3 regions of the Rhizobium sp. WYCCWR 11128 genome follow, and region 3 is predicted to be linked to each of the others. Evidence: riboswitches for the same ligand, from Rfam matches in the RefSeq annotation. Region 3 holds a riboswitch; each other region holds the start of a gene.

Region 1 (4,822 bases), on a different contig from region 3:
CTTGATGGTGCCGCAATCGACGGTGCCGTTCTTGACCTGGAAGACGACGAGATCGCCGGCCGGCATCTGCGGGATCTTGCCGTCATTGACGTCTTCGTCGCGCTCATTTTCGATTGCGATGGTGCCGAGCGTCTTGTCCTTGTTGAGGGCGATCGAATCCGGCTGACCACCGAGATCGCACGTGTTTTCGATCTTCTTGGTCGCCACGTCGACGATCGCCAGACGGCCCGAGGGCTTCGCCTTGCTTTCGGAGGTGTTGACGGCAACCAGCGCCTTGCCGGCGCTCGAGGTGACCGAAGTCGGCTCGCCGTCCATCATCAGCGCGCCGCCTGCCTTGGGGGCCTTGGCATCGGTAATGTCGATAAAGCCGATCGCGCCGAGCGGGCTGTCGCTATAGATCAGCGTGTTGCCGTCTTCGGTCGCGGTGATGATCTCGGCGGAGCTCACCGAAAGCTTGTCCTTGTCGGCCGGCAGGTTCTCTGCGACCGGGAAGGAAGCGATGCGGTTGAAAACCGGCTCGGCCGCGGCCGGAAAGGCTACCGATGCGAGAAGCACGGCAGCAAGCGCTGCGCTGCGCGATGAAATTGTCATGAAATCCCCCATGTGTCGAACATTCGAAACATGAGTTTTCTGCGGGAGCCGCATGACAGAGGCATGACAGATGCGGCATTTTGCGTCAAATCATGTCAGGCAAGTTTCCGCTCCCGGCGCATCTCGTTTCGCATGATGAACAGCGAAGCAGACAGGATGAGAGCCGCTCCCAGCCAGAGGTAACCCGCCGGCGCATAGCCGAAGAACAGCCAACCGGCCAGCACGTTCAACGGCAGCTTCAGATCGTCGAACGGCTGGACGTAGGCGGCATCCGCTGCGGCATAGGCAAGCGTCAGGAAATACTGCGCTACGGCAGTCAGCAGCCCCGCCAGCAGGAACAGAGCAAGGGTTGCGCCCGTCGGCACTGCAAAGCCTGCCGCAAGCGCCAGCCCGCCGTTTATCGGCGTCAGCAGAACGAGCAGCCAGACGGTGATCGTCTCCGGCCGTTCGATGCCTGTCAGGCTCTTGGTGATCAGCGACGAGGCGCCCCACAGCAGCGCCGAAAGCACAGGCAAGAGAGCCGCCCAGCCAAAACCATCAGACCATGGCTGCAGAATGATCATCGCTCCGGTGAAGCCCGCCGCCGTCGCTGCCCAGCGGGCCGGGCCGACGCGCTCACCCAGAAAAAGCCGGGCGCCCAGAATGATGAAGAAGGGCGAGGTCATCACCAGTGCGATCGCCTGCCAGATCGGCACCGCGGCAAGGCCGGCGACCCAAGCCTCGACGCCGAGCGCGGCAAGCACGACGCGCGCAAGGTGACGCCAGGGATAGCGCGTGCGCATCGCCGCAAGGCCGAGCCTCTTCAGGAACGGCAGCGAAAACAGGAAGGCGAAGCCATATTGCCAGAAGGCTGCCGACGCCGAGGGAAAGGCAAGCTTCATCGTCAGCCATTGGGTGACGACGTTGAGAAGCGAAAAGGCAATGCCGGCAAGGACCATCCAGAGTGCCCCGACAACGGCGCGGGATGGCTCGACGGCAACGGAAGTCTGATTCATGTCTTTCATCCATAAAAGGGACCAACATAAATCAGGACGCATGAACCCCGACAGGCGACACAGGGCAACCCCTGCCCTTCGCACGGCCGACGCTCATTCTCTTCCATCCGGACTTTAACCGTCGGCTCCGGAATCGCACCGGATCTGCTGACCCTTCCCCCGCTTGGACACGAGAGAAGGCGCTCGCGGGCTCAGGCCGAAACCCTTACCGCCGGTGGGGAGTTTCACCCCGCCCTGAGAACAGAAACGTCGTAGATTAAAGCCCGGGCGACAGCAAGGCCCGCCAAAGCAAAAGGGGTCCGGCAAAGCCGAACCCCTCTTAAATCCTGCACAACCGGTCTCGTTTCCGGCTGGTGGGATAATCTCAGATCAGCCGTTGACGGCGTCCTTCAGGCCCTTGCCGGGCGTGAATTTCGGCACGTTGCGAGCCGGAATGTCGACTTCAGCGCCCGTCGACGGGTTACGGCCCTTCGATGCGGCACGATGAGAAACGGTGAAGCTGCCGAAACCCGCGAGGCGAATGTCGCCCTTGTTCTTCAGTTCAGCCTGGACAACGTCGAAAACCGCGTCAACAGCGGAAGCCGCGTCAGACTTCGTCAGTCCTGCCTTTTCGGCTACTGCGGACACGAGTTCATTCTTGTTCATGTTTCCACCCCTTTCTAAATGGTATGAAACGACTCAAAAGTAAGCTAGGCGCAGAATAGGTTTCATCAGGCCCGCCGAAAACCCAAAAGCCCTGCAAATCAAGGAAAAGCAAGCGTCTACATGACGTTTTCACAAAAAAGGCTGGCGTTTCCGCCAGCCTTTTTCCGTGTTTTGGGCCAATTGGGCATAAATGTGGCAAAGGCCACTCAATGCGCTATGGTTGCGCCTGTCTCATCGAGGCCTTCGACCGATGCGATGACCGGCGTTTCCACCGTGCCATCCCATTCGATCGGCTCCGGCCGCCGGATCAGCGCATGCTTGATCACCTCGCCCATGCGGGATACCGGGATGATCTCCATGTTGTTCTTCACGTTGTCAGGAATCTCCGCCAGGTCCTTGGCGTTTTCCTCCGGAATCAGCACCTTCTTGATGCCGCCGCGAAGCGCTGCGAGCAGCTTTTCCTTGAGACCACCGATCGGCAGCACACGGCCGCGAAGGGTGATTTCGCCGGTCATGGCCACATGCCTGTCCACTGGAATGCCGGTCATGATCGAGACGATCGCGGTTGCCATGGCGACGCCTGCCGAGGGGCCATCCTTCGGCGTCGCGCCTTCCGGCACGTGCACGTGGATATCGCTCTTGTCGAAGCGCGGCGGCTCGATGCCGAAATCGACAGCGCGCGAGCGGACATAGGAGGCCGCTGCCGAGATCGATTCCTTCATGACTTCCTTCAGATTGCCGGTGACGGTCATGCGGCCCTTGCCCGGCATCATCACGCCTTCGATGGTCAGCAGTTCGCCACCGACTTCCGTCCAGGCAAGACCGGTCACGACGCCGACCTGATCCTCGCCCTCTGCTTCGCCATGGCGGAAGCGCGGGACGCCCAGATAGTCGGAGATGTTGGCAGCCGTCACGTGAACGGCCTTCGTCTTGCCCTTGATGATCTCGGTGACCGCCTTGCGGGCGAGTTTCATCAGCTCGCGCTCGAAGTTGCGGACGCCGGCTTCGCGGGTATACTGCTGGCTGATCGACATCAGGGCGTCGTCGCTGACCGAGAATTCTTCCGGCTGCAACGCATGTTCCTTGATGGCCTTCGGCAGCAGGTGCCGCTTGGCGATTTCGCGCTTTTCATCCTCGGTGTAGCCGGCGATACGGATAATCTCCATGCGATCCATCAGAGGCGCTGGAATATTCAGCGTATTTGCCGTCGTGATGAACATCACATCCGACAGGTCGTATTCGACTTCCAGATAGTGGTCCATAAAGGTCATGTTCTGGGCCGGATCGAGCACTTCGAGCAGGGCCGAGGACGGATCACCGCGATAGTCCTGGCCGAGTTTGTCGATCTCGTCGAGCAGGAAGAGCGGGTTGGACTTCTTCGCCTTCTTCATCGACTGGATGACCTTGCCGGGCATCGAGCCAATATAGGTGCGGCGGTGACCGCGGATTTCGGCTTCGTCGCGAACGCCGCCAAGCGCCATGCGGACATACTCACGGCCGGTCGCCTTGGCGATCGACTGGGCGAGCGAGGTCTTGCCGACGCCCGGAGGACCGACGAGGCAGAGGATCGGGCCCTTGATCTTGGTGGCACGGGCCTGCACGGCCAGATATTCGACGATGCGCTCCTTGACCTTGTCGAGACCGAAGTGATCGGCTTCGAGGATCTTCTCGGCATTGTTGAGATCGGCCTTGATCTTCGACTTCTTGCCCCAGGGAATGCCGAGCAGCCAGTCCAGATAATTGCGCACGACGGTGGCTTCCGCCGACATCGGGCTCATCTGGCGCAGCTTCTTCAGTTCCGCATCGGCCTTTTCACGGGCTTCCTTGGACAGCTTGGTCTTGGAGATGCGCTCTTCCAGTTCGCTCATCTCGTCGCGGCCTTCCTCGCCGTCGCCGAGTTCCTTCTGGATCGCCTTCATCTGTTCATTGAGGTAGTATTCGCGCTGGGTCTTCTCCATCTGGCGCTTGACGCGCGAGCGGATGCGCTTTTCGACCTGCAGGACCGAGATCTCGCCTTCCATGAAGCCGAGGGCCTTTTCGAGGCGCTGTTTGACGCTGGTGGTCTCCAGCATCTCCTGCTTCTCGGTGATCTTGATCGACAGATGCGAGGCGACCGTATCGGCGAGCTTGGAATAGTCGTCGATCTGGCTTGCGGCGCCGACCACTTCGGGCGAAATCTTCTTGTTGAGCTTCACGTAGCTCTCGAATTCGGAGACGACCGAACGCGACAGGGCTTCCAGTTCGACCGGATCGTCATGCGGCTCCTCGAGCACATGGCCGAGCGCCTCGTAAAAATCCTCGCGGCTGGTATAAGTGTCGATCTCGGCGCGGGCGCGGCCTTCGACCAGAACCTTCACGGTGCCGTCGGGCAGCTTCAGGAGCTGCAGCACGTTCGCCACGGTGCCTACATTGTGGATCGCGGAAGGATCCGGATCGTCGTCGCTGGCGTTGATCTGCGTCACCAGCATGATCTGCTTGTCGGAACCCATGACCTCTTCGAGCGCACGGATCGACTTTTCCCGTCCGACGAACAGCGGCACGATCATATGCGGGAAAACCACGATGTCGCGCAGGGGCAGAACAGGGTAGGC
Region 2 (4,822 bases), 450 kb from region 3:
GCTGAAGAATGGGCGCGGCTCCATCGTCAACATCGCTTCCATGTCGGGTGTGATCGTAAACCGGGGGCTGAGCCAAGCGCACTATAACGCCTCCAAGGCGGGCGTGATCCATATGTCGAAGTCCATGGCGATGGAATGGGTCGACCGCGGCATTCGCGTCAACACCATCTCCCCCGGATACACGGCAACGCCCATGAACACCCGTCCGGAGATGGTCCACCAGACCAAGCTCTTCGAAGAGCAGACGCCGATGCAGCGCATGGCAGCGGTGGACGAGATGGTAGGCCCGGCGGTGTTTCTGCTGTCGAATGCAGCAAGTTTCGTGACCGGCGTCGATCTTCTCGTCGATGGCGGTTTCTGCTGCTGGTGATGCGATGAGAAAGCTCATTGCCGCCGCTGGAAAGTGACCGGTCTCGCTTCCTCCCTGGCTGAGATCGAGGCGCTGAAGGGACTAACGGGCAAGACGGCGTGCGATATCGCCGTCTGCCCGCCCTTCACGCCGATCGAACGGGCTGTCTAACGGACGGAGGGTTCGGGCGTCGTCATCGGCGCTAAAGGCTGCCTGAATTTGCGACAACCGGTTGAGATCCAATAATGATCGCATGGTAGGTCGCACCCAGATTTGCTGTTTATCGAGTGACACAAGGAAAGAGCATGAAACGCTTTGAGCAGAAGACCGTCGTTATTACCGGGGGCAGCCGCGGCATCGGCGCCGCCATCGCCAGACGCTTTGCGCGCGAAGGCGCCAATCTCGTCGTCTCGGCCAATGAGGAGCTGGTCCACGGCGTTGCCGAACAGATCCGAACCGAAGGCGGCAAGGCGATCTCCTTCATCGGCGATGTCACCGACAAGGCAAGCGTCACCGCCCTCTATGATGCCGCCGAGAAGGAATTCGGCTCGGTCGACGTTTCGATCCAGAATGCCGGCGTCATCACTATCGCCCGCGTCGAGGACCTGACCGAAAACGAGTGGGACAAGGTCATGGCCGTCAACACCAAGGGCGTCTTCCTCTGCGCCCAGGAGGCAATATCAAGAATGCGCAAGCACAAGCGCGGCGGCCGCATCATCAACACCGCTTCCGGCCAAGCCCGCGACGGCTTCATCTACACCCCGCATTATGCCGCCTCGAAAATGGGCGTCGTCGGAATCACCCAGAGCCTGGCCAAGGAAGTCGCGACCGAGAAGATCACCGTCAACGCCTTCTGCCCCGGCATCATCGAGACCGACATGTGGGCCTATAACGACCAGGCCTGGGGCAAGCTGCTCGGCAACTACGCCCCCGGCGAACTGATGAAGGAATGGGTCGAAGGCATCCCGATGAAACGGGCCGGCTCCGGCGAAGATGTCGCCGGCCTGGTGACCTTCCTCGCCAGCGATGACGCTGCCTATATCACCGGCCAGACGATCAATGTCGACGGCGGCCTGATCATGTCCTGATGCAGGCGCCCAAATTGCGTAGCGGTTTTGGGACAACGACATGCATCGAACAAAGAGCAAACCACGAGCGAAGTGCGGAAGGCGACACGGTCGTCGCCTCTGTGTGAACAGTGTGTCCATCGGCGTTAGGGCAGCTTTGCATTTTTGCCTGGTCGAGTGACCTTGCCATCCGCCTGTTTTTGGTCCTATCTTTGAACTGTTCTCAGGGCGGGGTGTAATTCCCCACCGGCGGTATCAGGAGCAATCCTGGAGCCCGCGAGCGCTTCCGGCACCTCCTGTCGGAAGGTCAGCAGATCCGGTGAGATGCCGGAGCCGACGGTATAGTCCGGATGGAAGAGGACAACACGGGCAGTCGCACTCCATCCTGGAGGCGGCTGACGTTTGTTCGCCCAAGGGCAGAAGGCTCGCTCACGGATTGAGCCGAGCAGACCATGTCAGTCCGCTGACATAACCCTTGAAAGGCCAGACAGCATGACTATCGCAACAATTGAAGATGCCATATCAGCCATTGCCAGCGGCAAGATGGTCGTCGTCGTCGACGACCAGAACCGGGAAAACGAAGGTGATATCGTGGTCGCGGCCGATGCCGTCACCCCGGAAACAATCGCCTTCATGATGACCCACGCCCGTGGTCTCGTCTGCATCGCCATGGAAGGCGAGCGTCTCGATGCGCTCGACATTCCGCTGATGGTGCCCAACAACACGGAATCGCACAAAACTGCCTTCACGGTCTCGGTTGATTATCTCAAGGGCACGACGACGGGCATTTCTGCGGCGGACCGCGCCGCCACCGTCCGCGCCCTGGTCGATGATCGCGCAAAGCCCGCCGATTTCGCCCGCCCCGGCCATATCTTTCCGCTGCGCGCCAATCCCCGCGGCGTGCTCGGCCGCCCTGGCCATACCGAAGCCGCCATCGATCTCGCCCGCCTTGCCGGAAGGGTCCCCGCCGGCGTCATCTGCGAAGTCGCCAACGACGACGGAACCATGTCTCGCCTGCCCGAACTCACGCTCTTCGCCGAACGCCACAACCTACCCCTCGTCACCATCGAGGATCTGATCGCCTATCTCGACCGCCAGGTAGTAAAAGACATACGCGAAGTCGCTTGATCGATGCCTTTGTTGCGGTGGCACAGCCCGCCGCAACTAAGAACGTGCCGAAGCGATGACCCTGAGGGCACCTTCCCTTGCCCACCCTATGTCCGGCTGATTGAAACGCCGCCATCGGCCAGCATCGCCGTGCCGGTCACGAAGCTCGACATGTCGGAGGCGAGGAAAAGCGCCGCATTGGCGATCTCTTCGGGTTGCGCCATGCGTTTCAGCGCATGCAGCCCCTCCACGAAGGCGAGCACCTCCGGCGTGGCATCAGGCGCGTTGGTAATGCTGGCGGGCGTGTCGGTGCCACCAGGAAGCAGTGCGTTGACGCGGATCTTCTGCGCTCCGAGTTCAGCGGCGAGCACCTGCACGAAGCCGATCAGCCCCGCCTTGCTCGCCGCATAGGCGGCCATGCCAGGCATACCGACGGTGTGGCCGACGAAAGTCGAGGTGAAGATCAGCGATCCGCCGCCTTTTCCCATCGCCGCCGACTGGTGTTTGGCGCCGAGGAAGGCGGCGGTGAGATTGGTCTCGATCGTCTCGCGCCAGCCCTCGAGCGACAGCCCGGCAACCGGCCCCATCTCACCGAGGATGCCGGCATTGTTGAAGGCGATGTCGAGCCGGCCAAAACGCGAGACCGCCGTTTCGACGAGCCTTGCCTGCAGCGCCTCGTTCCTGACATCGCCTGATATGGCGACGGCTTGACCACCCTCCGCCTCGATTTCCGCGATGACATCATCGAGCGCGTCCTGCCGCCGGCCGGTGACCACGAGCTTGGCGCCTTGCCGCGCAAAGAGTTTCGCCGCCGCGCGGCCGATGCCGGAGCTTGCGCCGGTGATGATGGCGATCTTGTCGTTGAGAAGTGTCATATCGGTCTCTCCTGGGTTGTTGCGAGATGTGAGATGCTCAAATATCAGGCGATGCAGCCACCCGATTCCCGCGCAAGAAGAGAAAAACGCCTATGGCCCAACCGGAAGGAGCGATGGCGCGTCCCCATCGCCGCCTTGATGGCCGTGCGGAAGTATCGGGATTCGCCTTATAAAACGGTGATTTGCGGCGATCTCACTCACACGCCTGCGTTGACGTCAGCGTTATTGTGCACCGCATCATCGATTTATGCTTTGTGTGACATTCATCCGATTCCCTTGATGCATCTTCGCGATTAAAAGGAGCGCACAGGTAACGGGAATCTCTTCATGCCGCGGTCACGCAATACTGAGGGCGCCATCTATATGAGTATGGCGATGGCCGGCTTTTCCGCGAGCGACGCTCTGTCCAAATCGGTGATCGGCTATATGAACGCTGGCGAAATCATGTTCCTGCGCGGCCTCTTCACCAGCCTGCTCGTCTATCTGATCGCCTGGAAAATGGGCGCGCTGCGTTCCTGGCGCATCATGCTGCAGCCGATGATCATTTTCAGGATCATCTGCGAGACGCTCTCCGCCGTCACCTATATCACCGCGCTCGGCATGATGCCGATCGCCAATGCCTCGGCGATCCTGCAATCGCTGCCACTGGTCGTCACCTTCGGCGCGGCGCTCTTCTTTGGCGAGCCGGTCGGCTGGCGGCGCTGGTCGGCGATCCTCGTCGGCCTCGTCGGCGTGATGATCATCATTCGTCCCGGCCCTGAGGGATTCACCGCCGCCGCCCTCCTCTGCGTCGCCGCGGTGCTGACGACGGCCGGCCGCGATCTCGCCACCCGGAGCATCAGTCCGGAGATTCCCTCGCTGATGATAACCGTCATCACCGCCATATCAGCCTCCTTCTTCGGTGCGCTGCTCATTCCGGTGCTTGGCGGCTGGCAGCCGGTCAGCGCCACCGCGCTTGGTCATCTCGTGCTCGCATCGGTGCTGGTGCTCGTTGGCTATCAGTCGGTCATCCTCGCCATGCGCACTGGCGAAATCTCTTTCGTCGCGCCGTTCCGCTATACCAGCCTGATCTTCTCTTCTGTGCTCGGCTTCTTTTTCTTCGCCGAAGTGCCTGACAGCTGGACGCTCGTGGGGGCTGCGATCGTCATCGCCTCCGGCCTCTATACGTTCTATCGTGAGGCCAAGCGCCGCGTGTCGCCGATCGCGCAGGAATCCGCGCCGCGCGCGCCGGTTTGAGGAAGGATGATGGCTGAATTCTCATTGGATAAATCTCAAATAGCGGGCGTCGTGCTGGCCGGCGGCCGCTCACAGCGCATGGGCCGCGACAAGGCGGGCGTGATGCTCGGGGCCGAGAGCCTGCTCCACCATGTGCTGACCCGCCTCTCGCAGCAGGCCCCGCTCGTTGCCGTCAACGCCGATGCCGC
Region 3 (4,822 bases):
GGGCACAACTCGTCGTGCTGACGGACAAGGGAAACCAGGCATATGAAACCGCCATGCGCCTGCAGGCCCCGTGGGTCGACATGCTCTCGGAAGGGCTTCAGGTCGAGGATCTCAAAACCACGCATGCCGTCATGAAGGCGCTCCGCAGCAAACTGGAAGGACATGGAGATGTTGAAGAGCAGGCCTGATCGCTATGGCGCAATAGCGGTCTCGATCCACTGGCTGAGTGCGGTTCTGATCCTGGCGCTGCTCGGCTCCGGCTTCCGGGCTGCCAACGCCATGGACGCCGCGACCAAGGCCGGGCTGTTGCGTTTCCACATTCCGATGGCGATCGTCATCCTGCTTCTAACGGCTCTTCGCATTGTCTGGTGGTGGCGTTTCGATCGCAAGCCTGCGCCGGTGCCGGCATCGCCTCGCTGGCAGGAGCGCCTTGCGGGCTTTGTTCACGTCGCCTTCTACATTTTCATTCTCGGCATGGTCGCCAGCGGCATCGGGATGATGATCCTCAGTGGCGCTGCTCCCGCCATCTTCGAGGCAGCCGGCGCCACGCTGCCTGATTTCACCGCCTATCCGCCGCGTGGCCCGCATGGGTTCGGCGCCTTCCTGCTTGTCGGCCTGCTGGTCTTCCATGCCGGTGCCGCGCTCTATCACCAGTTTGTCCGCGGCGATCACCTGCTGCGGCGGATGTGGTATGGCGGCTGAGATCCCGCCGCGTTCGATGTCAAATGTTTGGCTTCTCGAAGATCTGTCAGGCGGCCGCGTTCGGGCCTGACTCAGGAGACGCAGATCGCCACGCCGGCAACGAGCTGGCCAGTGCCACGCCCAATTCGACGATCGACGATCAGCGGGACCGGCTCGACGGTATGGTGACCGCTGTGCACCAAGAAGGCGCGATGAAGCGCCGCGCCGTTGCCGCCGAGACGCTTCTCAAATGTCACCGTCTGCGTGATGCCGCCGCCCTTGCCTATAAGGGCAGCTGCTTGCCGGCCTGTTCGCTGACCATGTATTCGGCGTACCAGTCCGGCCAGTTCTCGTCGTGTTTGCCGCCGTTTCGCTTCTCGTGTTCACCGTGCGCGGTCGCCGCACGGCGCATGGCTGACGCGAGATCGGTTGAGTTGGTGAATGTCGTCCCGTCGGCGTCGATGCGTCCTGGCAGGCGCGTGGTGACTTCCTGGAACAGCCAGCCGTTGCCATCGGGATCCTTGAAGGAGGCGAAAGAACGGTAGCTGCGGTGATCGGGATCGCGGCCGGCAATGCGGAGCCGCCCGAACAGATAGGGTTCGTCCTTGCCGGCATAGACGCCGGCCGCGTCATGGAACACTTCGCTGACCTCGACGCCGCGGGCGATGAGATCGCGGCGGGCGGCCTCGATGTCGGAGACGATAAGATAGAGCCCCTGGGCGGAACCGGGGGCGGCGGCCGTGACGTTCTTGCCGAAGATGATCGCGCAGCCGGAGCCCGGCGGCGTAAACTGGATCACCCGAAAATCGGCATCATTGGCGAAGTCGGCGTCGAGCCGCCAACCCAGGCCGTCGTAAAAGCGCTTGGCGCGGTCGACATCGGAAACGGGGATGACCACGACCTCGAGCTTGGTGTCGACGGGATGTGTTTTCGGGGTCTGCATGGGGGTTTCGCTGCGCAGTGCATTGCTCATCTTAAGCTCCTTGGGGTTTTGGATGCCTTGAGAATTGCTGACGCGTGACGACCGAAGTTGACCACGGCGCGGTGAGGCCGTCGAATCAATTATTCTGTCTGATTTGACCGGTATTGGCGGATTCCGCGGCGACGCTAGGCGCGCCGCTCCCGATCCGCGGGGGTTGGCAAGGTCATGTCGATCTGAGTGGTCGACAGCGGGATTGGCCCGCCGTCTTCATCGGCTGTTGTTGTTCTGCTCGTCGAGCCGCTTTCACGCAGCGAGAGCGGCGCGGGTTTTGCCGATCGTCAGAGCCGCCTTTGCTGCCTCGCGGCCTTTCTCGACGAAATGTGCGCGGTAGATCTGCTTATGGTGCTCGGTTTCCTGATACTGATGCGGCGTCAGCGAAACCGACAGCACCGGCACACCGGTATCCATGCCGGCGCGCATCAGCCCATCGACGACGGCCTGGGCGACGAATTCGTGGCGGTAGATTCCGCCGTCGACGACGAAGGCGGCGGCAACGACCGCGGCATAGCGTCCGGTTGCCGCAAGATCGCGTGACAGCAGCGGCATCTCGAATGCGCCGGGAACATCGAACACGTCGACCTGCTCGGGCGGAATAAGCTGATGGAAGCCATCAAGGGCGCGGTCGACGATGTCGGCGTGCCAGCTGGCTTTGACGAAGGCATAGCGGGTGGGTGTCATGGTAATCTCCTTTGGCGAACAGACACATCACCCAAGGCGATCACGAACGTCCCCGACAGCCGCAAGGGCGGCAGGAACGCACGTTCTCTTTCATCCGGACTATGACCGTCGGCTCAGGCATCTCACCTGATCTGCTGACCCTTCCGAAGAAGGCGCTCGCGGGCTCGCAATCTAAATTGCATACCGCCGGTAGGGACTTGCACCCCGCCCTGAGAACGGCGCGGACAATAGGGGGAAGGTGACCGGCTGGCAATAGGTCGAAATGCTTCGAGGCCAATGCAGGATCAGGCCTCCAGACGCGGCGGTTTCGCTTGTTCGTCGATCGCGACGGGCAAGCCCTCTTGCGGAGGATGGGCTCGCGCCTACATGCTCCCATTGAGGACATTCACGTCAGAATAGCACGGCAGGACGGGATGCGCCGTCTCTATCCGCGGCGGGCAGGGCCGTGGCAACCATGGGAGAGAGAGATGCAAGACCCCATCGTCGTCCGCCGCGAGACGCATATCGCGGCGCCGCCGGCCGCGGTGTTCGCGTTGATGACCGACCCGGAAAAGATCCTGCGCTGGATGGGAACGGAGGCGCAGGTCGAGCCGCAGCCCGGCGGGCTCTATCTCGTCAATGTTACCGGCGCCCGCTTTGCGCGTGGCTCGTTTCGTGAGGTGGTGCCGGTTCATCGCCTTGCCTACAGCTTCGGCTGGGACGGCAGCGAGGTGGTGCCGCCGGGGTCGAGCCTGGTCGAGATCGATCTGATCGAGCAGGGAGGCGGAACGCTGCTGCGGCTCACCCATAGCGGCCTGCCGAGCGCCGAGCAATGCGCCGGCCATGCGGAGGGTTGGGCACATTATCTCGGGCGGCTGACCGAGGTCGCCGCCGGGGGTGATCCGGGTCCCGATCCTTTTTACGGCAGGACATGAACAATTTTTGGCGGCGGCGGAGCGGCTCTGAAGCCCTTGCCGTTGCGACAACAGTGGTCAGCGAGCGCTCAGACCGGCCGTGCGGAAGCGCTTCTTTTTCTCCCGCAAACATGAACGCGCAGTTCATCTCCAGTTCAATTTGGCGGTCATAAGCTGTGGACGGCTGGATTGAAATGGAGTTCTCGATGAAGGCACTTTCTATCGCGGCTGCCTTGCTCGCTGGCAGCCTCTCGTTCGGCACGGCGCAGGCGATGCCGATTGGGACAATCAATGTTCAGAGCAATATCACAACGGTCGACTACGCGTGCGGTCGCGGCTGGCATCTGACGCGCTGGGGCGAATGCCGGCGAAACTGGCGCCGCCCGCCGCCGGTCGCTTTCTACGGTGGCCCGCCCCGCTGGGGCTGGGAGCGGCGTCACCGGGATTGGGATGGTCCGCGCTGGCGCCATGAGCGGCGTTGGGATCGCGACCGCCGTTGGCGGGATGATGATTAAGGGTCTCGCTTAGATGTAGATGGACAAGGGCCGGAGCGATTTTCGCCCGGCCTTTTCTGATGAAACAGGTTCGCCGACGCTGACCGGCAGCGTCCTCCCGATTTGTCCAATACGGTCAGATCCTGCTGACGAGCCAGTACTTGTCGTCGATCAGCTCCTCGAGTTCGACGGGATCCTTGACGCCGAATTCGAACCATTCGACGAGTTCCTTCGCCTTGCGGCTGCTCTCCTCTGCCGTCAGCTCGACCTGATATCTTTCGCACCATCGCCGAAGGATCGACGTCAGCAGCGTCATGTCATTCCCATCCAACGGATCTTTCGGCCAGAATATCGTGCCCATCGTACCCCTCAATCACACGATGACGAACGACCCTATAATGGAATCAAAGTCGCGCAAGTTTAAAGTGTTTATTTTTTGTTTTCCACCGCGCCGAATGGTTTTCGACAGGCGATGCGGACGGCCTTTGCGGGCGACAGGCTAAGTCGCTGGAAACGTCCCCACGATCACCTGGGGATGTCCTTGCGGACGTCCACGTGGGCGTGCGATGTTAAGCGATGGATCTGCCGTCTCCCCTTGCCTGGCTGGTTGACGAGGCCGGAGCCTCGCCCAGGCCCGAGCGGTTTCTGGCCGAACTCGGGCGCCGGCTGCTGGCCGACGGCCTGCCGCTTTCCGGCGGCACACTGACGCTTTCGGTGCCGCATCCGATCATTGCGCGGCGCACCTGGCTGTGGCGGGCCGAGACCGGTGCTGTCATCGAGGCGCTGGCCTTTGCCGCGACTCCGCAGAGCGAGGCCGGGCACGACTGGCTGACCGCGCTCGGGCCGGTATGGGAGGAGCGAATAGGGCCTTCGCAGGATAGTCCCATGCTCGGCTGGGCGGGTATCGACAAACGGGCAGGGGCCGGCGCATTCGCTCCGGCGGAAGCAGACCGGCTGCGCGAGGTCGCGCGTTTTGCCGCCGCACCGCTCGCAGCGCTCGCGGCGCGGGAGGCGCGGGCAGCCCTGCTCGAAGCCTATCTCGGCCGCCGTAGTGCCGCCCGGGTGCAGGCCGGCGAGCTTGCCCGCGGCACCGG

Evidence for each region. A riboswitch is a leader RNA that binds a small molecule or an ion and turns the genes downstream of it on or off. The one in region 3 is predicted to bind FMN.
Region 1: linked by a shared signal. The riboswitch ahead of HX898_RS31225 (DMT family transporter) and the one ahead of HX898_RS01800 (6,7-dimethyl-8-ribityllumazine synthase) in region 3 are both predicted to bind FMN.
Region 2: linked by a shared signal. The riboswitch ahead of ribB (3,4-dihydroxy-2-butanone-4-phosphate synthase) and the one ahead of HX898_RS01800 (6,7-dimethyl-8-ribityllumazine synthase) in region 3 are both predicted to bind FMN.

The regions. Positions count from the first base shown of each region.
Region 1 is NZ_JACCEZ010000017.1:46,145-50,966, reverse strand. It holds gene HX898_RS31230 (esterase-like activity of phytase family protein) at 1-603, opposite strand, end outside; gene HX898_RS31225 (DMT family transporter) at 687-1,586, opposite strand; FMN riboswitch at 1,678-1,832, opposite strand; gene hupB (DNA-binding protein HupB) at 1,956-2,231, opposite strand; gene lon (endopeptidase La) at 2,438-4,822, opposite strand, start outside.
Region 2 is NZ_JACCEZ010000001.1:812,776-817,597, reverse strand. It holds gene HX898_RS04020 (SDR family oxidoreductase) at 1-370, shown strand, start outside; gene HX898_RS04015 (glucose 1-dehydrogenase) at 655-1,437, shown strand; FMN riboswitch at 1,632-1,782, shown strand; gene ribB (3,4-dihydroxy-2-butanone-4-phosphate synthase) at 1,909-2,544, shown strand; gene HX898_RS04005 (SDR family oxidoreductase) at 2,631-3,398, opposite strand; gene HX898_RS04000 (DMT family transporter) at 3,726-4,634, shown strand; gene mobA (molybdenum cofactor guanylyltransferase MobA) at 4,644-4,822, shown strand, end outside.
Region 3 is NZ_JACCEZ010000001.1:364,287-369,108, forward strand. It holds gene HX898_RS01780 (MarR family transcriptional regulator) at 1-188, shown strand, start outside; gene HX898_RS01785 (cytochrome b/b6 domain-containing protein) at 169-702, shown strand; gene HX898_RS01790 (hypothetical protein) at 774-938, opposite strand; gene HX898_RS01795 (VOC family protein) at 965-1,654, opposite strand; gene HX898_RS01800 (6,7-dimethyl-8-ribityllumazine synthase) at 1,907-2,341, opposite strand; FMN riboswitch at 2,420-2,562, opposite strand; gene HX898_RS01805 (SRPBCC domain-containing protein) at 2,809-3,255, shown strand; gene HX898_RS01810 (hypothetical protein) at 3,441-3,749, shown strand; gene HX898_RS01815 (hypothetical protein) at 3,865-4,089, opposite strand; gene HX898_RS01820 (adenylate/guanylate cyclase domain-containing protein) at 4,305-4,822, shown strand, end outside.